Linked DNA regions of Sagittula sp. P11. The protein of the gene in region 1 interacts with the protein of each later gene in a pairwise test. Links are inferred from orthologs where the notes say so. Each region holds a gene or a part of one and is shown in the gene's direction. Other genes may lie near its edges.

Region 1 (16,354 bases):
CAGATGTCGCCCAAACATTCGAACTTTCTGGTGAACACCGGCGGTGCGACGGCGGCGGACCTCGAAGGTCTGGGCGAGGACGTGCGCGCGAAAGTGCGCGAACAGTCGGGGATCGAACTGATCTGGGAGGTCATCCGGATCGGCGATCCGGGCTGATACGGCACGGTTTCCGGCGTTTCGGGTCGGATTGCGCCGGGCGGGCGGACTCTGCCGCCTGCTTTTCGGCAGCTTGGGGCCGAATCGTGAGGCCATAACCGCGAAAAAGAGTTTTCCAAGCCCGAATAAAGGCGTTACACTCACTACTTGCGGGGCTGTTGCGCCCACGCCAAAGGCGGACATTCCCGGCGGTCGAGACAACAACAGCGGACCGGCGGGACGCGACCACAGGCAGGTTGCATTACAAACATGGGGGTGAACCCCCGGGAAAAAGGCAGTTTTGGGATGTCGAGCAGGACACTCCCGAAAGTGGCGGTGCTCAAAGGCGGACCCTCGGCGGAGCGCGAGGTTTCGCTGGTTTCCGGACGGGAATGTGCCGCCGCTCTGAGGGGCGAAGGGTACGAGGTGATCGAACTGGACGCGGGGCCGGATGTGGTCGAACGTCTGAAGGAGATCGCCCCGGACGTGGTTTTCAACGCATTGCACGGGCGCTGGGGCGAGGATGGCTGCATCCAGGGCCTCCTGGAGTGGCTTCGGCTGCCCTATACGCATTCCGGCGTGCTGGCCTCGTCGCTGGCCATCGACAAGGAAAAGACGAAGGTGGCCTATCGGACGGCGGGCCTTCCGGTTGCGGAAAGTTTTCTCGCGACCAAGGCGGAGGTCATGGCGGCGCACGTCATGCCGCCGCCCTACGTGGTCAAGCCCTACAACGAGGGATCGTCGGTCGGCGTCTACCTCGTCCACGAGGAGGCCAACGGGCCGCCGGTGCTGGACGACAAGATGCCCGAGCGGGTCATGGTCGAACAGTTCGTGCCGGGGCGGGAGCTGACCGCGACCGTCATGGGCGGGCGCGCGCTTGGCGTGACGGAGATCCTGACCGACGGCTGGTACGACTACGACGCGAAGTACAAGGAGGGCGGGTCGCGGCACATCTGCCCGGCGGAGCTGCCGCAGGAGATCAACGACGCCTGCATGGACTACGCGCTGCGCGCCCACGAGGCGATCGGCTGCCGGGGCGTGTCGCGCACCGATTTCCGCTGGGACGACACGCAGGGGCTGGCCGGGCTGCGGCTTCTGGAGACCAACACCCAGCCGGGGATGACGCCGACCTCGCTGTCGCCGGAACACGGGCAGCTTGCCGGCATGAGCTTTGGCCAGTTCTGCGCATGGATGGTGGAGGATGCCTCATGCGACAGATAAACGTGCCCGAGACCGACACCGGAATGGCGCGGCTGGACCCGCGCATGAGCCGGATGAAGTACCGGCTGGAGCGGCTGATGCTGACGCCGCTGTTCCGCTTTTCGCTGCGGGTGGTGCTGCCCTTCGCGCTGGCCTTTGGCGGCGTGACGGCGTGGTTCTCGGTCGAGGCGAACCGCACGGCCTTTACCTTGATGGTGGCGGACGTGCAGGCGGCGGTGCAGAACCGCCCGGAATTCCAGGTGAAGCTGATGGCGATCGACGGCGCGACCGAGGCGGTGGCCGAGGCGATCCGCGCGGAACTGGCGCTGAACCTGCCAATGTCGAGCTTCGACATCGATCTGGACGAGATGCAGCTGAAGGCGGGGGCACTGGACGCGGTCAAGAAGGTCGACCTGCGCATCCGGCAGGGCGGCGTCCTGCAGATCGACGTGGTGGAACGTGTGCCGGCGGTGCTGTGGCGCGGCCCCGAGGGGCTGGTGATGCTGGACGAGACCGGCATGACGGTCGGCCCGGCGGCGTCGCGGGCGGAACGCGTGGACCTGCCGGTGATCGCGGGCGAGGCAGCGGAAGAGGCGGTGCCCGAGGCGCTGCGTCTCTGGGCCGTGGCCGGGCCGCTGAAGGAGCGTCTGCGCGGGTTCGAACGGATCGGCGCACGGCGCTGGGACGTGGTCCTCGACCGCGACCAGCGGATCATGCTGCCCGACAAGGGGGCCGTGCAGGCCCTCGAACGGGTGATCGCGATGGCGATGGCGCCGCAGGTGGACCTGCTGGCGCGCGACCTCGTGGCGGTGGATCTGCGGCTGCCCCGGCGGCCGACGATCCGGATGAGCGAACATGCCACCGAAGAGATGTGGCGTATCAAGTTGATAGAGGCAGGCCAGCAATGATGTTCCGGCAGACTTCGGAGGATGATGGGCAATGATCGAACTGTACGAGTCCCAGCGGGCGATGCGGAACATGCGTCGCGCGGCGATGCAGCGGGGTGTGATCGCCATCCTGGATGTGGGCACGTCCAAGATCGCCTGCCTCGTCCTGCGGTTCGACGGCACGGAAACGCGCGACGACGGCATCGGGCCGCTGGCCGGTCAGTCCGGGTTCCGGGTGATCGGCGCGGCCACCACACGGTCGCGCGGCGTCCGCTTCGGCGAGATCAGCGCCATGGGCGAGACCGAGCGCGCGATCCGCACCGCCGTGCAGGCGGCGCAGAAGATGGCGGGCATCCGGGTCGACCACGTGATCGCGGCATTCTCGGGCGCCGATCCGCGCAGCTACGGGCTGGCCGGGCAGGTGGAGGTGATGGGTGTCACCGTCGACGAGCAGGACGTGGCCCGGGTGCTCTCGGCCTGCGACGTGCCGGACTTCGGCCACGGCCGCGAGGTGCTGCACGCGCAGCCGGTGAACTTCGCGCTGGACCACCGTTCCGGCCTGATCGACCCGCGCGGGCAGATCGGCACGGAGCTGTCCTGCGACATGCACATGCTGACGGTCGACGCGCAGGCGATCCAGAACCTCGCGCATTGCGTGAAGCGCTGTGACCTCGAACTCGCCGGGCTTGCGTCCTCGGCTTATGTGTCGGGCATCGCGGCGTTGGTGGAGGACGAGCAGGAGCTGGGCTCTGCCTGCATCGACATGGGCGGCGGCACGACCGGCATCTCGATCTTCATCAAGAAGCACATGATCTATTCCGACAGCGTGCGGATGGGCGGGGACCACGTGACCTCGGACATCTCCATGGGGCTGCAGGTGCCGATGGCGACCGCCGAGCGGATCAAGACCTTCTACGGCGGCGTCGAGGCCACCGGCATGGACGACCGCGAGATGATCGAGTGCGGCGGCGAGACCGGCGACTGGGAACACGACCGCCGGACGGTGAGCCGGGCGGAACTGATCGGCATCATGCGGCCGCGCGTCGAGGAGATCCTCGAGGAGGTGCGGGTGCGGCTGGACGCGGCGGGCTTCGACCATCTGCCGTCGCAGCAGATCGTGCTGACCGGCGCGGCCTCGCAGATCCCGGGGCTGGACGGTCTGGCGTCGAAGATCCTGCGTCAGCAGGTGCGGCTGGGCCGTCCGCTGCGGGTGCACGGGCTGCCGCAGGCGGCGACGGGTCCGGGGTTCGCCGGGGCCGTGGGCCTGTGCCTCTTCGCGGCGCATCCGCAGGACGAATGGTGGGATTTCGAGATCCCCGTGGACCGTTACCCGGCACGCTCCTTCAAGCGCGCCGTCCAGTGGTTCCGCGACAACTGGTGACAGGATTTTCTCCGAGAAATCCTGTCACGGCCGGAAGGTCATGTTTCCGCAAGGAAACGTGACCCCGGCACGGTGACATTCCGGGTGGGCCGTTCAGGATTTTCTCCGAAAAATCCTGTCACGGCCGGAAGGTCATGTTTCCGGCAGGAAACGTGACACCGGCACGGTGACATTCCGGGTGGGCCGTTCAGGATTTTCTCCGAAAAATCCTGTCACGGCCGGAAGGTCATGTTTCCGCAGGGAAACGTGAGACCGGAGCAGGGACGGTTCGGACGGGGCGCACAGGATTTTCGTCGAAAATCCTGTTGCCTCGGTGCTGTCACGCCCGCGGTGCAAGCGTGACGCCACAGGCGCTTCGGGAACGCCGCAATCAGCCGCTGATCGTGTAGGTGAAGGACGTGCCGTCGTCCTTCGACATGGTCACGGTGTTGCCGCTGAAGGTCACGCCACGGCAGCCGGTGCCCGCCCATTCGGCGGGTTCGGTCAGGGTGCGGCACCACTTGCCGTCCCGGATCTCCCAAGTGCCGCGGGTGATCTCGCCGGTGCTTTCCTTGCCGAGCAGCCGGCCGTCGGCGGTCAGGGCCATGGTGGACTCGGCGTTGGCGAGCGTCTTGCCGGCCAGCCGCCCCCTGAGTTGCAGGTCGGCCTCGGTGGGGGCTGCGGCCTCGGGCGCTGTGGCGGGGACCGGGGCGGTGGTGCAGGCGGTCAGAAGACAAATCGGCAGCGCCATAAGGGCAAATCGCGTCATGATATGGTCCTTTGTTCAATGAAAACGGAAAATGTCGTGCTTTCACGCCTACAACAGGCCACCGCCGCGTTCAAAAATTTTTTGGCGGGAGAGGACATTTCGCCCCGTGACAGAACCCGTCCGCCCTGTTAACAAGCATGTGGATAACAGCGGGAAATCCGCGGCCGGAGGATCGGGCAGGATCCTTGAAACACCACAGTTGAGTCGCCGCCCTGCGGGTGGTGGCTTTGTCGTGCTTGTGCCAAGTATGCCGCGGACCACACGATATCGCGCTTTCGGCGAATACTCGCGGAAATGGGCCGGAAATGTGGCATATTTGGTGGATAACTGCTGATTTTTGCGTGACGATCGGGGTTGCAGTGAGTAAACTGAACCCTAACAGGCCAACGACGTGCCTGGACGGGTCGAAAAGACACACACGACAAGAACACAGGCGGACGACACCATGGCACTGAACCTATCCATGCCCGGACAGGATGAATTGAAGCCGCGCATCACGGTCTTTGGCGTGGGCGGGGCAGGCGGCAACGCTGTCAACAACATGATCGAAAAGAACCTCGAAGGCGTGGACTTCGTGGTGGCCAACACCGACGCACAGGCGCTGCAGCAGAGCATGTCTCAAAGCCGCATCCAGCTGGGCGTGAAGGTGACCGAGGGCCTTGGCGCAGGGGCGCGGGCATCGGTCGGCGCGGCGGCCGCCGAGGAGTCGATCGAACAGATCGTGGATCACCTCGCCGGCGCTCACATGTGCTTCATCACGGCGGGCATGGGCGGCGGCACCGGGACGGGTGCGGCGCCGATCATCGCTCAGGCAGCACGTGAACTTGGCGTGCTAACCGTCGGCGTTGTCACGAAACCTTTCCAGTTCGAAGGCGCCAAGCGGATGCGCCAGGCAGAGGAAGGCGTCGAGACGCTGCAGAAGATGGTCGACACGCTGATCATCATCCCGAACCAGAACCTCTTCCGGCTCGCCAACGAGAAGACGACCTTCACCGAGGCGTTCTCGATGGCCGACGACGTGCTGTATCAGGGCGTCAAGGGCGTGACCGACCTGATGGTCCGTCCGGGCCTCATCAACCTCGACTTCGCCGACGTGCGCGCGGTCATGGACGAGATGGGCAAGGCGATGATGGGCACCGGCGAGGCCGAGGGCGAAGATCGCGCGATCCAGGCGGCCGAGAAGGCCATAGCGAACCCGCTGCTGGACGAGATCAGCCTCAAGGGCGCCAAGGGCGTGCTGATCAACATCACCGGCGGCGCGGACCTGACCCTGTTCGAACTGGACGAGGCGGCGAACCGCATCCGCGAGGAAGTGGACCAGGACGCCAACATCATCGTCGGCTCGACGCTGGACGAAGGCATGGGCGGCCTGATGCGCGTGTCGGTCGTGGCGACCGGCATCGATGCGTCGGACAACGTCGGCGACATGCCGGTGCCGCGCCGCAAGCTGTCCCAGCCGCTGCGCCAGCAGGAAGCGGAAGCCGCACCGGCCCCCGCTCCGCAGCAGCGCGCCCCGGAGCAGGTCGTCGCACAGACGGCGCCCGCAGCGCAGCCTGTGCAGGCGCCGCTGTTCGGTGAGCTGGACGCAGAGCGCGCCGCAGCCCAGGACGAGATGGAAGACATCTTCGAGGACGAGGCGCAGACCCCGGCCGCCCCGGCGATGCAGGACGACGGCCTTCCGCCGCCGGCCTACCAGCCGCAGGTCGCCGATTTCCGTCCGCAGCCGGACAGCATCGAAGCCGATCCGAACGATTTCATCGCACCGCGCAAGCCCGCCCCGGGCGTGCCGAGCCCGGACACGCTGGACCGCCTGAAGGCGGCCGCCGCCCGGACCCGCGAAGAGACTGTCCGCCAGCACGGCGCCATCCCGGCGCATGCGTCGGAGGAGAAGCCGCGCTTCAGCGTCAACTCTCTGATCGGCCGGATGACCGGGCACGGCTCCGAGAACGCGCAGCCGCAACAGCAGCCGGCACGCCGCCAGCCGCCGATGCAGGCGCAGCGTCCCGCTCCGGCCCCGGCGCCCGAGGCCGATCCGGAAGAAGATCGCATCGAGATCCCGGCCTTCCTGCGCCGCCAGGCGAACTGAGGCGGACACGGCACTACCCTCGGCCCGCCCGAGACCCTCGTGGACGGCGCCCTCTGGCAACAGGGGGCGCCTTTCCTTTTTCTTTACCTTTGTGTGGGTGCCTGTGTGGCCGGGCGGGCCGCGTTAACGCGAAGGTCGCGGCCTAAATCCCTGACGCGTCTCGGGCTTCTTCCGGTGGCGCTTCGGGAATCATGAGGTGCGGGGCAGGTTGACGTGAATGGCGGTAACGGACCGGCCGATCCACGGTTTTTCGCGCGGTCCCGGCGCCCTTTTGCAACAAAGGTGCAAAATCGCGGTCACATTGGCGGCGCAGGCGCCTGATAAAACCGCGCTCAAGCAGGGATATTTCCCCATGCATTCCAGAGGGTTGCCCGGAGTGTGCACCTGCAGCGGCGGGGGGGCGCCTAGGGGGGCGGGGGGATGTTTCACTCGGTTACAATCTTTGATTTGAGACCGGAGCCGCCTGCGCTTTATCCCATTGTACAAGGACGCGCCTGTCAGACGGTGCGCATCACAAATTCGGGAAGTCGACGTGCAAACAACCATCCGCTCAGCGATCAGCTTCGACGGCATCGGCCTGCATTCCGGCCGACCCGCGCGCCTGACCATCCGTCCGGCGGTGGTGAACCGTGGCATCTGGTTCAAACGTACCGACGTCGACCTTGGCGACACGATGATCCCGGCGCGCTGGGACAACGTCGTGCGCTCTCCGCTCTGCACGCTGATCCAGAACCGGGCGGGTGTCTCCGTCTCGACCGTGGAACACGTCATGGCGGCGCTGGCCGGTTGCGGCGTGCACAACGCGCTGGTCGAGATCGACGGCCCCGAGGCGCCGATCCTCGACGGGTCGAGCGTGCCTTTCGTGCGCGGCATCCTGAACGTGGGCCTGCGGGCGCAGGGCGCCCCCGTGCGCGCCATCGAGATCCTGAAGCCGGTCACCGTGGAAACCCAGGGCGGCTGGGCGCGCCTGTCCCCGTCTAAGACCGGGCAGGGGCTCGACATGGTGTTCCGCATCGACTTTGCCGACGCGGCCATCGGTGTGCAGGAAAAGCACCTGAACCTCGCCAACGGCACCTTCGTGCGCGAGTTGAGCGACTGCCGCACCTTCTGCCGTGCCTCCGACGTGGACGCGATGCAGAAGGCGGGCAAGGCGCTTGGCGGCACCTACGAGAACGCCGTCGTGGTCGATGGTGACAAGGTCCTGTCGCCGGGCGGTTTCCGTCACGCCGACGAGGCCGTGCGCCACAAGATGCTGGACGCGCTGGGGGACCTGGCGCTGGCCGGTGCGCCGATCCTTGGCCTTTACGAAGGGCACAAGGCCGGTCACGCCATGACCAACGCCCTGCTGCACGCGCTGTTCGCCGATGCACAGGCCTGGCGCTTCGTGGACTGCGACGCGGCGACCGCGGCGACGCTGCCGGGCGCAGGTGTCGTGCTGGACGAGATCCCGGCCGTCGCCTGACCCGCTTATCCACATCAACGATGACGTATATGTGTACTGCGCCGGTTGGAGAAACCGGCGCTTTCCACATCTTGCGGAATGCCCTTGCGTCCACCGGCAATATCTTGCGATGGATTGGCGGGGGCACCGCCAATAGGGCGTTTTGCCCGCTGATTTTCTGTGCTAGACCCTGCGCAACGGGGCCTTTATGCAGGTTGGCGCAAAGGGTTCGAAAAGAACGAAGGACGGTGTCATGACAGGGGGCAGATCGCGGGCTTTGGTGTTCGGGGTGAGCGTAGCGGCTCTGCTGTTGTCGGGCTGCGGCGAACTCAAGCGCAAGGACATCGGGCCGGACGGCCAGCCGCTGGAAACCTACACGGCCAAGCAGATCTACGAGCGCGGCGAATACGAGATGTCGCGCAAGGACTACGAGGACGGCGCGTTCTATTTCGGCGAGGTCGAGCGGCTTTATCCCTATTCGGACTGGGCCAAGCGTGCGCTGATCATGCAGGCCTATTCCTACCACAAGAACAAGGACTACGAGAACGCGCGCGCCGCGGCGCAGCGCTATATCGATTTCTATCCGGCGGACGACGACGCGGCCTATGCGCAGTACCTGCTGGCGCTCAGCTACTACGACCAGATCGAGCTGGTGGGCCGGGACCAGGGCCTGACGTTCCAGGCGCTGCAGGCGCTGCGCGCGGTGATCGAGCGTTATCCCGACAGCGAATACGCGCGGTCGTCGATCCTGAAATTCGATCTCGCCTTCGATCACCTCGCCGGCAAGGAGATGGAGATCGGGCGCTACTATCTGAAGCGCGACCACTTCGGCGCCGCCATCTCGCGGTTCCGCGTGGTGGTGGAGGACTTCCAGACCACGACCCACACGCCGGAGGCGCTGCACCGGCTGGTGGAGGCCTACCTGTCGCTGGGTCTGGTGGAAGAGGCGCAGACGGCCGCCGCGATCCTCGGTTACAACTACCAGTCGACCGACTGGTACGAGGACAGCTACGCGCTTCTGACGAAGCAGGGGCTGGAACCGCGTGCGTTCGAAAACAACTGGCTCGGCAAGGTCTATCGTCAGATGGTGCGCGGCCAGTGGCTTTGAGGGGCGGTGGGCTGAACACCCACCCTACGGCTGGACATGCTTCGGGCGCTTGAAATCCGCGACATGCTGATCATCGACCGGCTGGATCTCGACTTCCAGCCCGGTCTCAACGTGCTGACCGGCGAGACCGGGGCCGGGAAGTCGATCCTTCTGGATTCGCTGGGATTCGTGCTGGGCTGGCGCGGGCGCGCCGAACTGGTGCGCGCGGGCGCCGAGCAGGGCGAGGTCGTGGCGGTCTTCGACCTTGCGCCGGACCATGCGGCGCGCGGCGTGCTGGAGGAGGCCGGGCTGCCCGCGGGCGACGAGCTGATCCTGCGGCGGGTGAACACGGCGGACGGGCGCAAGACCGGCTGGGTCAACGACCGGCGGGTGTCGGGCGACGTGCTGCGGCAACTGTCGGACACGCTGGTGGAACTGCACGGGCAGCACGACGACAAGGGCCTGCTGGACCCCAAGGGGCATCGCGCGATCCTGGACGACTACGCCGGGGCCGATGACCTGCAGGCGGAGGTCCGGGAGGCCTGGCGCGCGCTGGCGGCGGCCCGGAAGGGGCTTTCGGACGCGCAGAAGGCGATGGATGCGGTGCGCGCCGAAGAGGGGTTCCTGCGCCATTCCGTGGCCGAGCTGGATGCGCTCGCCCCCGAAGAGGGCGAGGAAGAGGCGCTGGATTCGCAGCGCCGGACGATGCAGGCCGCCGAGAAGATCCGCGAGGACATCGCGCAGGCCTCTGCCGCCTTGGGATACGAGGGCGCGGAGGGCGCGATGTCGGGCGCGCTGCGCTGGCTGGAAGGGGCTGCGGAGAAGGCGTCGGGCCGGCTTGATGCGCCGATCGAGGCGCTGGTGCGCGCCATGGCGGAGCTGGACGAGGCGGCGCGCGGGGTGGCGGATTGCCTCGAGGCGCTGGATTTCAATCCGGCAGAGCTCGAGTCCTGCGAGGAAAGGTTGTTCGCGATCAGGGGGCTGGCGCGGAAACATCAGGTGATGCCCGACGAGTTGCCGGGGCTGGCCGCATCGCTGTCGGAACGGCTGGAGGCGCTCGACGCGGGCGAGGCCCGGCTGGGCGAGTGGCAGAAGGCGATCCGCGACGCGGAGGCGCGGTTCGACGATGCGGCGGGCCGGCTGACCGCCCTGCGCCGCGATGCCGCCCGGCGGCTGGACGCGGCGGTGGCGGCGGAGCTGGAGCCGCTGAAGATGGGCCGCGCGGTGTTCGAGACGGAGGTGGCAGAGGCCACGGCCGGGCCGGAGGGCCGCGACGCGGTGACCTTCCGCGTGGCCACCAACCCCGGCGCGCCTGCCGGAGCGCTGAACCGCATCGCCTCGGGCGGGGAACTGTCGCGGTTCCTGCTGGCCCTGAAGGTCGCGCTGCACGTGCAGGCGGGGCAGGGCGTGACGATGATCTTCGACGAGATCGACCGCGGCGTGGGCGGGGCCACCGCCGACGCGGTGGGGCGGCGCCTGAAGGCGCTGGCCGATGGCGGGCAGGTTCTGGTGGTGACGCACTCGCCGCAGGTGGCGGCGCTTGGCGCGCACCACTGGCGCGTGGCGAAACGGGTCGAGGACGGGATGACCCTGTCGGAGGTCGTGGCGCTGGACGCGGGCGCGCGCGAGGCGGAACTGGCGCGGATGCTGTCGGGCGACACGGTGACGGACGCGGCGCGGGCCGCGGCACGGTCGCTGCTGGCAGGCTAGGCGCGGCCTCCGGGCGCCCCGACCGGCGACCTTGCGGTCCCCGGCGGCCCACCCTCCCGGCCACGCCCCGGCCTGGCGTGGCACCGGGTGAGGCGCGGACAGGCTGTCATCTTGCACAACGCGCTTCGCGCGGACCCCGGCATGCCGGCCCCGGTGCCCTCTGCATTGCGGACACCGCGTTTCCCGTCCGTCGAGGGCAGGGGGCCGTCAGTTGCCGGGCACCAGCTTCCCGGGATTCATGATGCCCGTGGGGTCGAGCGCGTTCTTCAGCATGCCCATGACGGTCCAGGCGGCGCCGTGCTCCGCCTCCATGAAGGGTTTCTTGCCGACGCCCACGCCATGTTCGCCGGTGCAGGTGCCGCCGAGGCGCAGGGCGCGTTCGGCCATGCGGGCGGAGATCCCCTTGGCCTCGTCGAGGTCGGAGGGCTTGTCGGGGTCCAGAAGCAGGATGGCGTGGAAGTTGCCGTCGCCCACGTGGCCGAGGATCGGCCCGCTGATGCCGGAGGCGGCGATGTCGGCCTGCGTTTCCTCGACCGCGCGGGCGAGTTCGGAGATCGGCACGCAGATGTCGGTCACCACGGCACGGGCGCCGGGGCGCGAGGCGAGGATCGCGTAATAGCCGTTGTGCCGCATCGCCCAGAGCGCGTTGCGCTCCTCGGTCCGCGAGGACCAGCGGAAGGCGGAGGCGCCGTGGTCGGCCACGATCTCGGCAAAGCGTTCGGCGTCCTGCGCGGTCGATTCCGGCGAGCCGTGGAATTCCACCATGAGGTGCGGCTGTTCGGCCATGTCGGCGCCCGCGTAGGCGTTGAAGGCGCGCGCGGTGGCGGCGCAGGCGAACTCGATCCGGGCGAGGGGGAGGCCCATCTGGATGGTCTCCATCACCGCGGTCACGGCGGAACCCATGTCGGGAAAGGCGCAGATGCCCGCGGAGATCGATTCAGGGATGCCGTGCAGGCGCAGGGTCAGCTCGGTCACGAGGGCGAGGGTGCCTTCGGAGCCCACGAGCAGTGCGGTCAGGTCGTAGCCGGCGGAGGACTTGCGCGCGCGGGTGCCGGTGCGAATCACGGTGCCGTCTGCCAGCACCGCCTCGAGCGCCAGGACGTTGGAGCGCATGGTGCCGTAACGGACGGTGGTGGTGCCGGAAGCGCGGGTCATCGCCATGCCGCCGATGGAGGCGTTGGCGCCGGGGTCGACCGGGAAGAACAGGCCGGTGGCGCGCAGCTCCTCGTTCAGGGCCTCGCGGGTGACGCCGGGCTCTACGGTCACGTCCATGTCGGCGGGGCGGATCTCTGTCACCCTGTTCATGCGGGTGAAGTCGACCGAGACACCGCCGCGCAGCGCCTGGGTCTGCGCCTCGAGCGAGGTGCCCGCGCCGAAGCCAACCAGCGGCACGCCGTGGGCGTGGCAGATCTGCGCGATGCGCGACACTTCGGCGGTGTTTTCGGGATATGCGACCGCATCGGGGGCGATGGGCGGGAAATAGGACTCCGATCCGGCGTGGGCATCCAGATCGGGCTTGGACCGGCTGAGACGTTCGCCTAGGAAGGCCTGCAAGTCGTCGAGCGCCTGTTCGATAGGCATCTTGGTCTCCGGTGAGTGACAGGAGGCCACCTTACCGGGCGACGCGGGGCGGGGAAACCCGCGGGTTTGGAGGAGAAGGCCGTGCCGGGCGTATTCGCGCAACACCTTGCCACCATCAGGGGCGACTTTTCGCGCGGCTGGGACATGATCCGTCACAACGGGCCGGGACAGGTCAGTTTCTGGTTCATCGCGCTGTTCCTCGGCATGGTGTCGGGCTTTGCCGCCATCGGCTTCCGCTTTGCGGTCGAGACCCTGCAGGCGGCGGTCTACGGCACGCGCGACGTCAACATGCTGGCGAGCTGGGCAGGCGAGCTGCACTGGGCCTGGGTGCTGGTGATCCCGGTGCTGGGCGGCATCGCGGTGGGGGCGCTGTTGCAGAAGTTCACGCCGGACGGGCGGGTGCGGTCGGTCGCCGACGTGATCGAGGGCGCGGCGCTGAACGACGGCCGGGTGGAACGGCGCGCCGGCGTGGTCTCGGTGCTCTGCTCGTGGATCACGCTGTCGACAGGCGGCTCCACCGGGCGGGAGGGGCCGGTGGTGCACATGGCCTCGCTGGCGGCCACATGGGTCGCGAACCGGATGAAGGTGGACGGCATCACCGGGCGCGACCTTCTGGGCTGCGCGGTGGCGGCGGCGGTCTCTGCCTCGTTCAACGCGCCGATTGCCGGGGCGCTGTTCGCGCTGGAGGTGGTGCTGCGGCACTTCGCGCTGCACGCCTTTGCGCCCATCGTGGTGGCGAGCGCGGCGGGAACGGTGATCAACCGGCTGGTCTATGGCGACGTGACGGAGTTCACCCTGCCGGGGACGACGGTGGTGGAGTTCTACCTCGAGTTGCCGGCGTTTTTCCTGCTGGGGCTGGTCTGCGGGATCGTCGCGGTGATGATGATGCGGGCGATCTTCTTTGCCGACGACGTGGAGACGGCGCTGCAGAAGAAGCTGGGGCTGCCCTACTGGCTGCGCCCGGCGGTGGCGGGGCTGCTGCTGGGCGGCATCGCGATCTTCTATCCGCATATCATCGGGGTGGGGTACGAGACGACCTCGCGCGCGCTGACCGGCAACCTGCTGATGTGGGAGGCCGTGGTCTTTGCGGTGATCAAGGTCACGGCGGTGTCGATCACCATGGCGGGCCGGATGGGCGGGGGGATCTTCTCGCCTTCGCTGATGGTGGGGGCGCTGGTGGGGCTGGCCTTCGGCCATGTCGCCACGGGGATGGCGCCGGACATGTCCTCGGCCTTCACGCTCTATGCGCTGGCGGGGATGGGCGCTGTGGCGGCGGCGGTGCTGGGGGCGCCGATCTCGACCACGCTCATCGTCTTCGAGCTGACCGGGGACTGGCAGACGGGGCTTGCGGTGATGGTGTCGGTGTCGATGTCGACCGCGCTGGCGAGCCGCGTGGTCGACCGGTCGTTCTTCCTGACGCAGCTGGCGCGGCGCAAGGTGCAGCTGGCGGCGGGACCGCAGGCCTACCTGCTGGCGATGTTCCGGGTGCAGGGGGTGATGCGCAGGCCCGACGACGAGCGCGCCGCTGACGAGGAGGCCTGCCTGAGGATGATCGAGCGCGAGCTGTTCGTGCAGGCGACGGCGACGCTGGAGACCGCGCTGCCGATGTTCGACCGCTCCGGCGTGGCCTTCCTGCCGGTGGTGAAGATGGAGGACGGGGTGCCGGTGTTCCAGGGCGCGCTGTTCCACGTCGACGCGCTGAAGGCCTACAACCGGGCGCTGGCGGCGACGGCGGAGGAAGAGCATTCCTGAGGGGTTTCGCCTGCGCGGTGCGCAGGCGACCCGCCGGGGCTGCGCCCCCGGCGCGGGGGGCTGTCTGCCCCCCGGACCCCCCGAAGGTATTTGTGCCAAGATGAAGGGGGCGGGGCCATGGTGCCCCCCGGATGCGGAAACGCCCCCGCGGGAGATCGCGGGGGCGTTTTTTTTTGGTTCCGGTCTCTGGTCCGGGATCAGCGGCGCATGGTGTTGACGATGCAGCTGTCGAGCCGGTCGATGCGGACGAAGGCGCAGTTGGCGAGGATGCGGGGGAGGTCCTCTGCCTCGACCACGATGGAGCCGTTGTGGCGCTGCGGTTCGCGGCGCGGCTGCGGTTCCGGGCGCGGGGCGAGCGGCTGGCGGGTCTGCGACAGGTAGGAGGAGTGGGCGTAGCCGGTCCGGCCGTCCTCGTGCCGGATCAGGTACCAGGTCTGGCTGTCGTCCAGCACGCGCACGCTGCTGCCCTGGGTCATGGTGTCGATCACCGGGAAGTTCGTGCCCGGGCCGTCGCGCAGGTTCAGGGCACCGGCCTGCGGCGCGTTGATGTAGAGCTGCGGGAGCTGGTCGAGCGGCACGTCGGCGTGGCGGCGGTCATTGTTGCGGTAGCGCGTGTCGTCACGATCCCTGTAGGCGGAGCCGTCTCGATCCCTGTAGGCGGAGCCGTCGCGATTGCGGTAGCCGGAGCTGCCGCGGTCGATCTCGCCCGAGTAGAGCGAGTGATCGCGGCGCGAGGCGATGTCGTCGTCGCCGGTGCGGCGCGGGCGCGGTTCGGTTGCCGAGAGATAGCGGGCGGCGGCGAAGCCGGTGTTGCCGTAGGCGTCGCGCACCCGGAACCAGTTGCCGTCCTCCAGCACCGTCACGCGGGAGCCGTGCGGCATCTCCCGGACCACCTCGTAGGAGGTGGAGGGGCCGGTGCGCAGGTTGAGGAACCCGTCTTCGGGCGCGTTGACCCAGGCCTGCAGCGCGGCGGCCTGGCTGGCGGCGAAGAGGGCAATGAACAGGGCGATCAGGCGGGTCATGAACGGTCCTCCGGTGGCATCGGTTCTGTTGGCAGACGCCGTCAACATGGGGGCGCATCCCTCTGTTATGCAATAACGCGCCGTCGTCAGCGAATGTTCCGGGGGTCTGAGGAGGGCCCCGGAGGTAGGGAAACAAGGGGCTTGACGGGGTTTGACCGGCTTTGGCGCTTGCCGGAAGGGAAAGCCGTGCTTACCCTTCGTGTCATTGCAGAACAGGATATTTTCCGATGTTCAGAGTTTCGGACGACCAGATGCAGGGCTTTGCCGACATGGCGCGCAAGGCCGAGCACCGGCGCCTGTTGCGGCGCCTGCGGGAGGAACAGCCCGAACTGACCCTGCGCATGGGGCCGGGCGGGGCGGACGAGCTTGTCACCCATATCGTCGAGCGTGCCCGGGCCTTCGCCTTCGAGGAGCCGCGCGCGCTGGACTTCTTCCTCGACGCGGTGCTGGTCCTCGGGCTGGAGTTCGACCGCGACCGGCGGGTGCCATGGGCGGGCGCCAACCTTGCGGCGGAGGAGCTGGCCCTGCCGCGGCGGCTGATGAACCTGCGCACCGGGCTGGAGCGGTTCGAGACGGCGGTGATGACCGCGCGTCCCGCCGCCTGTGCGCGGCTGGCGGCGCTGGAGCCGGGCGCGCTGCCGGATGCGACGCGGGATGCCGATGGCTTCTGGCGGCTGGTCGACGCGGTCTGGCCGGAGCTTTATGCCAGGCTGAACAAGCTTTACGTGAACGGGCTGCTGCTGGCCGCGCGCGGCGTTGCGGAGCATTACCGCACCGGGCCGGAGGGGGTCGCGCCCGCCTGCCTTGCGCAGCTGTTCATGGGGGTGGGCTGCTTTGCCGATCCGCAGTGGCGGCACGTCCTGTCGGGGGTGCTGGAGGTGGGCCGGGCGGAGCGTGCGGCGAAGACCTTCGACGTGACGCGGCGCTGGGCCGCCACGGTCGCGGGCTGAGGGGGCGGGACGATGCTTGCACTGCTCGCCATCTGCGCCATCATCCAGGAGGTCAAGCGCCGTGAGCTCATGGAGCGGATCAAGAAGGGCGAGTCCTCGATCACCGTCAGCGGCAGCGACGAGTTCAAGGAAAAGGCCTATGCCTCGCTCGAGAAGCTGTCGAAGACGCCGACCGGGCTGGGGCTGCTCCTGGAGCTGGAGAAGACCGGCAAGTCGGTGGAGATCGTCGAGACTGCGGGCGGCAACAGCGAGAACCCGGCCAGCATGGCGGACGGCACATATGACCGGGTGAACGACCAGCCGGGGCCGGGCACGTCGAGTGTCGTGAAGTTCAACCCCGAGAAGAAGCAGATCAAGGACGGCTCGGAGGACTG
Region 2 (11,942 bases), 2.6 Mb from region 1 along the record:
GTCGTGGATGTGGGTCGTCGCATACGACATGTTGAAATACGGCAGCAGGCCCGCCGCGTGCCATGTGGAACCGGAGGTCAGCTCGTCGCGCTCCAGCAGCATGACATCGTCCCAGCCCGCCTTCGCGAGGTGGTAGGCGATGGAGGTGCCGACGGCACCACCGCCGACGACTAGGGCTTTGACATTGGTCTTCATCGGGGGCGCACTCCACTGTCCGGGGCAAGGATTCTTTCCCGCCTTTTTATCGGATCATGCAACCGGCGCGCGGCCCACCCGACATGTCGACGCGCAAAACCGACAGCGGAGGCAGAGAGCGACAGACCGCCCCTCCCCCGCAACTCCCCGGGGACTCGGACAAAGAGCCACCCGCGCCCGCCGGCGCCCGCAATGCAAAGCCCGCTGCGCCCCCGCCGCCTTCCGCCGCATCACCGAACCGTCATCGTCCCGGCAACGGTCCGCCGCCGCGCGCCGCGCCATGACGGGCCCGGCCGGCACTGCTGCATTGCGCGCCGTCACAAATCACGCCCTTGAAATACAAGCGGAATGAGACGGTGGCCGCGAACCTCGGTCAACGCCGGCGTCCCCCCGGGCTTATCCACCGCCGCGCCCCTCATGCGGCGATTCCCCGCTGATTCAACCCGGAGGCCCCCTTTCGCCCCTGCTGCACCACGCCTATAAGGACGACGTTCGCGTCACCTTTCGGAGTCGCGGACCCTTCGAGCAATGACACGCAGAGATGCAAAGCCTTAGGGCAGCGAGGCAGTAGGAATGTTTGGCATGGATCGGCTCCTTGGCATGTTTTCTTCGGACATGGCCATCGACCTCGGAACCGCGAATACGCTGGTTTACGTTAAGGGGAAGGGTGTCGTCCTATCGGAACCCTCCGTCGTCGCCTATCATATCAAGGACGGCGTAAAGAAGGTTCTGGCCGTGGGCGAGGACGCCAAGCTGATGCTTGGCCGTACCCCGGGCAGCATCGAGGCGATCCGCCCCATGCGGGAAGGCGTGATTGCCGACTTCGACACCGCCGAAGCGATGATCAAGGAGTTCATCCGCAAGGTTCATCGCCGCTCGACCTTCTCCAAGCCCAAGATCATCGTCTGCGTGCCGCACGGCGCAACGCCGGTCGAAAAACGCGCCATCCGCCAGTCGGTCCTGTCGGCCGGTGCGCGCAAGGCGGGCCTGATCGCCGAACCCATCGCGGCGGCCATCGGTGCGGGCATGCCCATCACCGACCCCACCGGCAACATGGTCGTCGACATCGGCGGCGGCACCACCGAGGTGGCGGTGCTCTCGCTCGGTGACATCGTCTATGCCCGTTCCGTCCGCGTCGGCGGCGACCGCATGGACGAGGCGATCATCAACTACCTGCGCCGCCAGCAGAACCTGCTGGTCGGTGAATCGACCGCCGAGCGGATCAAGACCTCCATCGGCACGGCGCGGATGCCCGACGACGGGCGCGGCTCCTCCATGCAGATCCGCGGCCGCGACCTCCTGAACGGCGTGCCCAAGGAAACCGAGATCTCCCAGGCCCAGGTGGCCGAGGCGCTGTCGGAACCCGTGCAGGCGATCTGCGAGGCGGTGATGACCGCCCTCGAAGCGACCCCGCCGGACCTTGCCGCCGACATCGTCGACCGTGGCGTGATGCTGACCGGGGGCGGAGCGCTCCTTGGCGACCTCGACCTCGCGCTGCGCGAACAGACCGGCCTTGCCGTCTCCATCGCCGACGAATCCCTGAACTGCGTGGCCCTCGGCACCGGCAAGGCGCTGGAGTACGAAAAGCAGCTCCGCCACGCCATCGACTACGACAGCTGATCCATGGGTGGCGCGGTTTTTCCCCGGAAAAATCGCGCGCCGCTCATGCCTTGCGACAGGCCCCCGGCCTTCGGTACCCTGAGACATGGCCAGTGACCGCTCATCCTCGGACGATTTCACGGCACCGCTCAAACGGCTGCTGCTGATCATCCTCGTCCTCCTGCTGTCCGGCATCTTCCTTGTCTGGCGGATCGACAGCCCGCGCGTCGAACGCTTCCGCGCGCAGGTCATCGACCGCGTGGTGCCCAACATGGACTGGGCCATGGCCCCCGTCACCGGCACCATCAGGCTGATGCGCGATTTCCAGAGTTACCAGCGCCTCTCCGACCAGAACGAGGAACTGCGCCGCGAACTCCGCCAGATGACCGCCTGGAAAGAGGCCGCGCTCCAGCTCGAACAGGAAAACGCCCGCCTGCGCGATCTGAACAACGTCCGCCTCGACCCGCGCCTGACCTACATCACCGCCGTGGTGCTGGCCGACAGCGGCTCGCCCTTCCGGCAGTCGGTGCTGATCAACGTCGGGAGCCGCGACGGCATCGTCGACGGCTGGGCGACCATGGACGGCATCGGCGTCGTCGGGCGCATCTCGGGCGTCGGGCGCAACACCTCGCGCGTGATCCTGCTGACCGACGCGACCAGCCGCATCCCGGCCGAGATCCAGCCATCCGGCCAGCGCGCGCTGATCACCGGCGACAACACCGCCGCCCCGCCCATCGACTTCCTCGAGAACCCCGACCTCGTGCGCCCCGGCGACCGGATCGTGACCTCCGGCGACGGAGAGGTCTTCCCCCCCGGCCTGCTCATCGGACAGGTGGCGCAGGACCCGGGCGGACGCCTGCGCGTGCGGCTCTCGGCGGATTACGAACGGCTCGAATTCCTGCGCGTGCTGCGCGACCACGGCGCGCGCCGGGTCGCCAACCCCTCCGGCCTGATCCTGCCCGAGGACCTGCCCGACGCCGGTCCCGCACCCTCCGCGGACGGCGCGCCCACGGACGAGGACGGCACGGAGACCGGCGAAGACACCCGGCAGGACGGCTGACATGGCCGAGAAGCACAGCCCCGCCCGCCTCTGGACGATGCGCGCGCTCTACCCGGCGCTGGCGCTGCTCCTGATCTTCGTGCACCTCCTGCCGCTGCAGATGCTGCCGCAGCGAATCGCCGGGCCGGACTTCCTGACCGCCCTGACCTTCGCCTGGTGCCTGCGCCGCCCCGATTACGTGCCCGCCCTCTCCATCGCCGGGGTGATGCTCTTGGCCGACCTGGTGTTCCAGCGGCCCCCCGGGCTCTGGGCGCTCCTGATGCTGCTCGCCTCGGAATTCCTCAAGAACCGCGCCCGGCAACTGCGCGAGAACACCTTCGCCACCGAATGGGCCGCCGCCGCCGCCACGCTGCTGGCGATCACCGTCCTTTACAGGCTCACTCTCGCGATCTTGATCATCTCGCCGGGTATGCTTTCGCTCGCCCTGATGCAATATGGTATGACCGTGCTTGCCTACCCGCTGGTGGCCGCGGTGTCCTACCTCGCCTTCGGCGTCCGCCGCACCGCCCCCGGCGAATTCGACCACACGGGACGCACCCTATGAGACGAAGCCCGAAAGAGACCGCAGAATCCGCCCGCCGCATCACGCGCCGCGGGCTTGTCCTCGGTGGCCTGCAACTTGGATTCGTCACCACGCTCGGCCTGCGGATGCACCACATGCAGGTCGACCAGGCCGACGAATTCCGCCTTCTGGCCGAAGAGAACCGCATCAACATCCGGCTGATCCCGCCGTCGCGCGGGCGCATCTTCGACCGCAACGGCGTGGTCATCGCCGACAACGAACCGACCTACCGCATCACCCTCACGCGTGAGGACGCGGGCGACGTGGCCACCGTGATCGCCCACCTGGGCCAGCTTGTCGAACTGGACGAGAACGACCTCAACCGCGCCCTGGCCGAGATGGAGCGCACGCCGCCCTTCATCCCCGTCACCATCGCCGAACGGGTCAGCTGGGAGGACATCTCGCGGGTGGCGGTCAACGCCCCCGCCCTGCCCGGCGTCACCACCGAGGTCGGCCTGTCCCGCGTCTACCCGCAGAAGGAACTGTTTGCCCATGTGGCGGGCTACGTCGGCCCGGTCTCCGAACGCGACCTCGCCCGCTACGAGGACCCGCCGCCGCTGCTGCGCATCCCGCGCTTCCAGGTCGGCAAGGTCGGCGTCGAGGTCCGGCACGAAGAGGACCTGCGCGGCACCGCCGGCGCGAAGCGGGTGGAGGTCAACGCCGTCGGCCGCGTCATGCGCGAACTCGACCGGCGCGAGGGCGAAAGCGGCGCCGACATCCAGCTCACCGTGGACACCGATCTGCAGGACTACACCCAGGCGCGCCTCGGCGAGGAAAGCGCCTCCGTCGTGGTGCTCGACCTCGAAAAGGGCGACGTGCTGACCATCGCCTCGGCGCCGTCCTACAACCCGAACCTTTTCGTGCGCGGCATCTCCCACACGGATTTCAACGCGCTCAACACCAACGACCACCGGCCGCTGGCCTCGAAGACGGTGCAGGATGCCTATCCGCCCGGCTCGACCTTCAAGATGGTCACGGCGCTCGCCGCGCTGGACGCGGGCCTGCTGGCGCCCGACGACACGGTCTATTGCCCCGGCCATTACGAGGTCGGCTCCCGCTCCTTCCGCTGCTGGAAGCGCAGCGGCCACGGCTACATGAACCTCGAACAGTCGCTCCGCGAAAGCTGCGACGTGTTCTACTACGACCTCGCGCTGAAGGTGGGGATCGAGCGCATCGCCGACATGGCCCGCCGCATGGGCCTTGGCGTGGCGCACGACATCCCCATGTCCGCCGTCACCTCCGGCCTCGTGCCCGACAAGGCGTGGAAGGTCCGCGAACGCGGGGCGGAATGGGTGATCGGCGATTCGGTGAACGCCGCCATCGGTCAGGGCTTCGTGCTGACCTCGCCGCTGCAACTGGCGGTGATGACCGCGCGCGTGGCCACCGGCCGGTCGATCTCGCCCCGGCTGGTGCGCAGCATCGACGGGGTGGAGACGCCCTCGCGCGGGGGGACAGACCTCGGGCTGAACCCGAACCACCTCCTGCAGGTGCAGCGCGGCATGTTCGCCGTGTCCAACAACCGGCGCGGCACCGGCTACGGATCGCGCATCATCGCCGAAGGCATGCGGATGGCGGGCAAGTCCGGCACCGCGCAGGTGGTCTCGCGCATCACCACCGAAGCCGACCCGTGGGAAGACCGCGACCACGCGCTGTTCGTAAGCTTCGCGCCCTTCGACAACCCGAAGATCGCCGTGGCGGTGGTGGTGGAACACGGCGTCGGCGGGTCGCGCACCGCCGCGCCCATCGCCCGCGACGTGACGCTTCAGGCGCTCTACGGAGAGGACCCGCCGCTTGACGCCTACCCGGCAAAGGACCGGGGCCGCATCAAGACCCAGCAGGAAAAGCTCTCCAGCCAGCGCCGCGCCCGCAAGAGCGAGGAGCCGAGCCGCGCATGACCCCGATGCCCGCGTTTCCGCAGACCGCGCCGGGCGCGGAGGCCGTTCGCCGCGCTGACGCGCGCCCCAGCGCGCCGGATCGTGCATGCCCCCCCGCAGGCAGCGCCACGCCGCGTAGGGCGGGGCTTCGCGCCGCCTGCGCCGGACAGGGGGGCGCCGCGTGACCTATCTCGAGTACAACGTAAAGACCGTCCCCAGCGGCTGGCGCAAGATCCTGCACCTGAACTGGCCGCTCATCATCCTGCTGACCACCGTCGCCGGTGTCGGCTTCCTGATGCTCTATTCGGTCGCCGGTGGCTCTTGGAGCCCATGGGCCGAACCGCAGGCCAAGCGCTACATCCTCGGCCTCACGGCGATGTTCGTCGTGGCCATGGTGCCGATCTGGTTCTGGCGCAACATGGCGCTCGTGGTCTACGCGCTGGCCTTCTTCCTGCTCCTGCTGGTCGAGTTCTTCGGCGCCATCGGCATGGGCGCGCAGCGCTGGATCGACCTGGGCTTCATGCGCCTCCAGCCGTCCGAGCTGATGAAGGTCGCCATGGTCGTCCTGCTGGCCGCCTATTACGACTGGCTGCCGCTGTCCAAGACCTCGCGCCCGCTCTGGGTGCTGATCCCGATCTTCATCATCCTCGCGCCCACCGCGCTGGTGCTGACCCAGCCCGACCTCGGCACCGCGCTTCTGCTGATGATCGCGGGCGGGCTGATGATGTTCCTCGCAGGCGTGCACTGGCTCTACTTCGCCACCGTGCTGACCGCGGGCGTCGGCACCGTCTGGGCGGTGTTCAAGAGCCGCGGCACCGACTGGCAGCTCCTCAAGGACTACCAGTTCCGGCGGATCGACACCTTCCTCGACCCCTCGTCGGACCCGCTGGGCGCGGGCTACCACATCACCCAGGCCAAGATCGCCATGGGTTCCGGCGGCTGGACCGGGCGCGGCTTCATGCAGGGCACCCAGAGCCGCCTGAACTTCCTCCCCGAGAAGCACACCGACTTCATCTTCAACACGCTGGCCGAGGAATTCGGCTTCGTCGGCGGCATCTCCCTGCTCATCCTCTACGCGCTGATCCTGTTCTTCTGCGTGGTCGCCGCCCTGCAGAACCGCGACCGCTTCTCCTCGCTGATGATCCTCGGGATCGGCATGACCTTCTTCCTGTTCTTCGCCGTGAACATGTCGATGGTCATGGGCCTCGCGCCCGTCGTGGGCGTGCCCCTGCCGCTCGTCTCCTACGGCGGCTCGGCGATGCTGGTGCTGATGATCGCCTTCGGCCTGGTGCAAAGCGCGCACGTCCACCGCCCGCGCTGAGACCGCGCCGAGACCGGCGCCGGGGGCCCGCTTAGGGTTGCCCCCGGCCCCGCTTCCTGCTTCACCTTGAACGAACCGGGCCCTGTCCCGCCTCCGAAAGGTCATCCATGCCGAACATCCTCTTCGCCGCCCGCTCCGAGAAGTGGGACGACTACGAACGCCCCCTGCGCGACGCCCTCGCCGCCGAAGGCCTCGACCACACGCTGGGCACCGACCTGCCGCCGGAAACCGTCGACTACATCGTCTATGCGCCCAACGCCTCGGTGCAGGACTTCACCCCCTTCACCCGGCTGAAGGCCGTGCTGAACCTCTGGGCCGGGGTCGAGCAGGTGGTGGGCAACCCCACCCTGAAAGTGCCGCTGGCGCGCATGGTCGACGACGAGGGCCTGACCCAGGGCATGGTCGAATGGGTCACCGGCCACGTGCTGCGCCACCACCTCGGGATGGACGCGCATATCGTGAACCCCGACCGCATCTGGGACACCACCCCGCCGCCGCTCTCGAAGGACCGGCCCGTCACCATCCTCGGCTTCGGCGCCCTCGGGCAGGCCTGCGCCGCGCAGCTCGCCGCCCTGGGCTTCCCCGTCACCGGCTGGAGCCGCACGCCCAAGGACCTCGACGGCGTGCTGACCAGCCACGGCGAGGACGGCCTCGACGCGGCGCTCTCCAGCGCGCAGATCCTCGTCCTGCTGCTGCCCGACACGCCCGCCACCACCGACCTCCTGAACGCGGAACGGCTGGCCCGCCTGCCGCAGGGCGCGGTCATCCTCAACCCCGGGCGCGGGCCGCTGATCGACGACGACGCGCTTCTCGCCGCACTGGACGAGGGACGGATCGCCCACGCCACCCTCGACGTCTTCCGGACCGAACCGCTGCCACAGGACCATCCTTTCTGGGCGCACCCGCGCGTCACCGTGACGCCGCACATCGCCTCCACCACCCGGCCCGACAGCGCCGCCCGCGTCATCGCGCGCAACATCGCCCGGTCGGAATCCGGTGCCCCGCTCCTGCACGAGGTCGACCGCAGCGCCGGCTATTGACCCGGCCCCGCCCCCCGTCCAAAACCCTCCGGCAAACCCCTCCGGAACCGCCCACCTCCGCCCCCGCACAGGAGCCGCCCATGTCCTTCGACCGCAGCGTGAAGATCGCCCCCTCCATACTTTCCGCCGACTTCGCCGACTTCGGGCGCGAAATCCGGGCGGTCGAGGCGCAGGGCGCCGACTGGATCCACGTCGACGTGATGGACGGCCACTTCGTGCCCAACCTCACCTTCGGCCCCCCGGCGGTGAAGGCCTTCCGCAAGCACGTGAAGACGGTGATGGACGTGCACCTGATGATCGCGCCGGTCGACCCCTACATCGACGCCTACGCCGATGCGGGCACCGACATCCTGACCGCCCACGTCGAGGCAGGCCCCCACACCCACCGCACGCTGCAGGCGATCCGCGCGGCGGGCATGAAGGCCGGCGTGGCGCTGAACCCGGGCACCCCGGCACAGGCGGTGGAACACCTGCTCGACCTCACCGACCTCGTCTGCGTGATGACCGTGAACCCGGGCTTCGGCGGGCAGAAGTTCATCGACATGACCGCCAAGATCCGCGCCCTGCGCGCGATGATCGGCGACCGCCCGATCCATATCGAGATCGACGGCGGCGTGACGCCGGAGACCGCGCCGCTGGTGGTCGAGGCGGGCGCCGACGTGCTGGTCGCCGGGTCCGCGGTGTTCAGGGGCGGCTCGGTCGAGAACCCCGCCCCCTACGGCGAGAACATCCGCGCCATCCGCGCCTCCGTCGCCGGGACGGCCGCGGCGTGAAGACCATCGCCTTCGACCTCGACGGCACGCTGATGGACAGCGTGCCCCACATCCACGCCGCCGTGGCGCAGGCGCTCTCCGAGCTGGGCCTGCCGACGATCACCGTGGAAGAGACGCCGGGCTTCGTCGGACGCGGCCTGCCGGTGCTGGTGGAGCGCGTGCTGGCCCATGTCGGCGCCGCGCCGGACCACCACAAGGCGCTCTACGACCGGACGATGCACCACTACGTGACGACCCCCAGCGATCCCGCCTGCCTCTACCCGGGCGTGCCGGAGGCGCTGGAGGCGCTCAGGTCGGCGGGCCACCGGCTGACGCTCTGCACAAACAAGCCCTTTGCCGCGACCGAGACCGCGATCCGCGACACCGGCCTCGCGCCGTTCTTCGAGATCGTGATCGGCGGCGACAGCCTGCCCACGCGCAAGCCCGATCCGGCCATGCTGATGGCGGCGCTCGGCGGCGCGGCGCAGGCGCTCTACGTGGGCGACAGCGAAACCGATTGCGAAACGGCGCAGTCGGCGGGCGTGCCCTTCGTGCTGTTCACCGAAGGCTACCGCAACGCCCCGCCGGAGGCGCTGCCGCATGTGGCGCTCTTCTCCGACTGGACCCGGGCCCCGGACCTTTTCGCGACGCTCTGGTAAGGCGGTCGACGGCGTAGGGTGGGCGTTCCGGCCCGGCGGGCCGGGTTGGCCACCCCTGCCCCGATGTCCCCGGTTAACGGGAGAATCCGCACCGCAACAGCGGCACCGGCCTGCCCGGGCCAAAAGGTTACCAACCGGCCGTTTCGACCCCCTCAACCGGCCGGTTCACCCCATAATTTTCCGTAAACGCGTCCGATCCGCCGTTAACCCGGCTGCCGCGGCAGCGCATGGCCCACAAGATCTGCCCGGCGCGCGCCCCGTTCACCACAACGCGCGCACCGTCAGGAACCGGTCCCGGATCACGCTCCCCGGCGATACCGGAAGACGCCGGTGCCTTTGGCGACGACCTCTCCGGTCTCGTCCTTCAGCACCCCTTCGGCAAAGAACGTGCTCTTCCCGCCCCCCGTCCGGAAGCCCTCTCCGATCAGCATTTTGCCTTTCGGGCGCGAGATAAATTGCACGTTCAGGTTGAGCGTCAGGCACATCTGGCGACGGTCCCTGTCGCCTGTCCAGCACCCGGCATAGCCCATGATCGTATCCAGCAACGAGGCATAGACCCCGCCATGCGGATTGCCGTGCCGGTTCATCAGCTTGTCCGCCAAGGGCAGTTCGAACCGGGCATAGTCCTGCCGCCAGTCCGCCATCTCCATCCCCAGGAGTGCGGAAAAGGCGTAAGGGCCTTCGCGAATGTCGTCATCCATAGGCATGCCGTGCGTCCCATCCAAGTCTTGCGAATTCGGGAACGTAAGCACCCAGTTTCAAACCCTTTTCCGGGTTCGCCGCGTTGCCGTCAAGCGCCCGTTTCTTCACCCCCTGAAGGATCGCCGCCATGCGGAAGGCACAGAAGGCCACGTAGAACCCGAAGTCGCCCGGCACCGCGATGCCCCGTGCGGCGCAGTATCCGGCGATGAAACCCTCGTCCGACGGCAGCCCCGCCGCCGCCCGGTCGATGCCCCTCAGGCCCCGCCCCTCCGCGCCCGGCGGCAGTTGCCATTGCAGGATCACCCCGGCCAGATCGGCAAAGGGATGGCCCAGCGTCGACAGCTCCCAGTCGAGCACGGCCACGCACTCCGCCCGGTCCTGCGCAAACAGCAGGTTGTCGATCCGGTAGTCGCCATGCACCAGCGTCCGCTGGCCGTCGTCCTCCGGCAGGGCGCCCTGCAACCATTCTCCCAGCCGGTCCATGTCCGGCTGCGCCTCCGTCGCCGAAGCCTCGTACTGCTTGGCCCAGCGGCCCAGTTGCCGCGCGAAGTAGTTGCCCTGCGGGCCAAAATCCCCCAGCCCCACCGCCTCCGGCTCCACCGCGTGGATGGCCGCCAGCACGCGGCCCATCTCCGCCACGACCGCCCCGCGCATCGCGGGCGTCTCACCGGGCATGGAGGGGTCGACGATGTTGCGCCCGGTCACGTGGTCCATGACGTAGAATGCAACGCCCAGCACGGCTTCGTCCTCGCAGAGCGCATACATCCTCGGGACCGGCACGGCGGTGTCGCGCAGCGCGCGCTGCACCCGGTATTCCCGGTCGACCGCATGGGCCGATTTCAGCAGCTGCCCCGGCGGTTTGCGCCGCAGCACGTAGGACCCCGAGGGCGAGGTCAGCCGGTAGGTCGGGTTGGACTGCCCCACCGCGAACTTCTCGGCGCGAAGCGGTGGTTCAAACCCCTGCACATGCTCCGCCATCCACCGCGCCACGCGGGCGAGTTCCTCTTCGGTCATCCGGCCAACCCGCACCGTTGCGACACAACCCTGACGCGATCAATCATTGCGGTACTTCTTCAGCTCGGCCCGCGCCACCTGCCGGCGGTGCACCGCATCCGGGCCATCGGCAAAGCGCAGTGTCCGCACATGCGTCCACATATGCGCCAGGTCGAAATCCTGGCTGATTCCCGCAGCACCGTGCATCTGCATCGCCTCGTCGATCACCTTGCCCGCCATCAGGGGCGCCACCACCTTGATCTGCGAGATCCACGGCTGCGCCGCCCGTACCCCCGCCGTGTCCATCATCCACGCCGCCTTCAGGCACAGCAGGCGCGCCATCTCGATCTCCATCCGGGCATTGGCGACGATGTCGAAATTGGCGCCCAGTTCCGCGACCTTCTTGCCGAAGGCCTCCCGCGCCAGACCGCGGCGGCACATCATCTCAAGCGCCTTCTCCGCCTGCCCGATCGCCCGCATGCAATGGTGGATGCGGCCGGGGCCAAGCCGCCCCTGCGCCACCTCGAATCCGCGCGCCTCGCCCAGCACGATGTTCCTTGCCGGGACGCGCACATCTGTGAAACGCAGGTGCATATGGCCATGCGGCGCGTCATCCGCGCCAAACACCTGCATCGGCCGCAGGACCTCGATCCCGGGCGTGTCCGGGTCCATCACGAACATCGTGTGGCGCTGGTGTTTGGCCGCCTCCGGGTCGGTGCAGGCCATGAGGATATACAGCCCGCAGCGCGGGTCGCCCGCACCGCTGATCCACCACTTCTCGCCGTTCAGCACGTAATCGTCGCCGTCCTTGCGGGCGGAGAACGCCAGTTGCGCCGCGTCGGACGAGGCCACGTCCGGCTCCGTCATCACGTAGGCAGAACGGATCTCTCCCTCCAGCAGCGGCGCCAGCCAGCGGTCCTTCATCCAGTCCTCACCGTAGCGTTCGAGGACCTCCATGTTGCCGGTGTCGGGGGCGTTGCAGTTGAAGACCTCCGCCGCGATGCCGACCTTGCCCATCTCCTCGGCAAGGTAGGCGTATTCGACCGTCGTCAGCCCGTAACCACGGTCGGAGTCCGTCAGCCAGAAGTTCCACAGCCCGCGCTCACGCGCCTTGGCCTTCAGCCCGTTCAGGATCTCGAGCTGGCGGTCGGTGTGGTGGAACCGGCCCTGGGGGTGCTTGCCGAT

Evidence for each region.
Region 2: the proteins of ftsZ (region 1) and CDO87_RS04205 interact in binary tests that used the Escherichia coli proteins (3 or more experiments, as listed by UniProt). The link is inferred for Sagittula sp. P11 from one-to-one orthologs.

Annotation. Positions count from the first base shown.
Region 1 is NZ_CP021913.1:3,479,233-3,495,586, forward strand. What follows is about bases 4,190-7,116. They hold ftsZ (cell division protein FtsZ), read left to right. Parts: upstream 4,190-4,796; coding sequence 4,797-6,437; downstream 6,438-7,116. Other genes in these bases: CDO87_RS16990 (hypothetical protein), read right to left, coding at 4,190-4,351; lpxC (UDP-3-O-acyl-N-acetylglucosamine deacetylase), read left to right, coding at 6,970-7,116. Also shown: murB (UDP-N-acetylmuramate dehydrogenase), read left to right, coding at 1-156; CDO87_RS16975 (D-alanine--D-alanine ligase), read left to right, coding at 442-1,356; CDO87_RS16980 (cell division protein FtsQ/DivIB), read left to right, coding at 1,344-2,243; cell division protein FtsA, read left to right, coding at 2,275-3,603; more of CDO87_RS16990, read right to left, coding at 3,974-4,189; more of lpxC, read left to right, coding at 7,117-7,899; CDO87_RS17005 (outer membrane protein assembly factor BamD), read left to right, coding at 8,132-8,986; DNA repair protein RecN, read left to right, coding at 9,023-10,675; CDO87_RS17015 (FAD-binding oxidoreductase), read right to left, coding at 10,883-12,256; CDO87_RS17020 (chloride channel protein), read left to right, coding at 12,401-14,008; CDO87_RS17025 (SH3 domain-containing protein), read right to left, coding at 14,206-15,030; CDO87_RS17030 (hypothetical protein), read left to right, coding at 15,258-15,980; CDO87_RS17035 (M91 family zinc metallopeptidase), read left to right, coding at 15,993-16,354. UniProt on the Escherichia coli protein: Essential cell division protein that forms a contractile ring structure (Z ring) at the future cell division site. The regulation of the ring assembly controls the timing and the location of cell division.
Region 2 is NZ_CP021913.1:864,208-876,149, forward strand. What follows is about bases 1-2,791. They hold CDO87_RS04205 (rod shape-determining protein), read left to right. Parts: upstream 1-768; coding sequence 769-1,815; downstream 1,816-2,791. Other genes in these bases: CDO87_RS04200 (FAD-dependent oxidoreductase), read right to left, coding at 1-195; mreC (rod shape-determining protein MreC), read left to right, coding at 1,901-2,791. Also shown: more of mreC, read left to right, coding at 2,792-2,854; CDO87_RS04215 (rod shape-determining protein MreD), read left to right, coding at 2,856-3,398; mrdA (penicillin-binding protein 2), read left to right, coding at 3,395-5,311; rod shape-determining protein RodA, read left to right, coding at 5,472-6,611; CDO87_RS04230 (glyoxylate/hydroxypyruvate reductase A), read left to right, coding at 6,719-7,651; rpe (ribulose-phosphate 3-epimerase), read left to right, coding at 7,732-8,424; gph (phosphoglycolate phosphatase), read left to right, coding at 8,421-9,062; CDO87_RS04245 (PaaI family thioesterase), read right to left, coding at 9,362-9,763; CDO87_RS04250 (phosphotransferase), read right to left, coding at 9,756-10,778; CDO87_RS04255 (acyl-CoA dehydrogenase family protein), read right to left, coding at 10,818-11,942. UniProt on the Escherichia coli protein: Forms membrane-associated dynamic filaments that are essential for cell shape determination. Acts by regulating cell wall synthesis and cell elongation, and thus cell shape.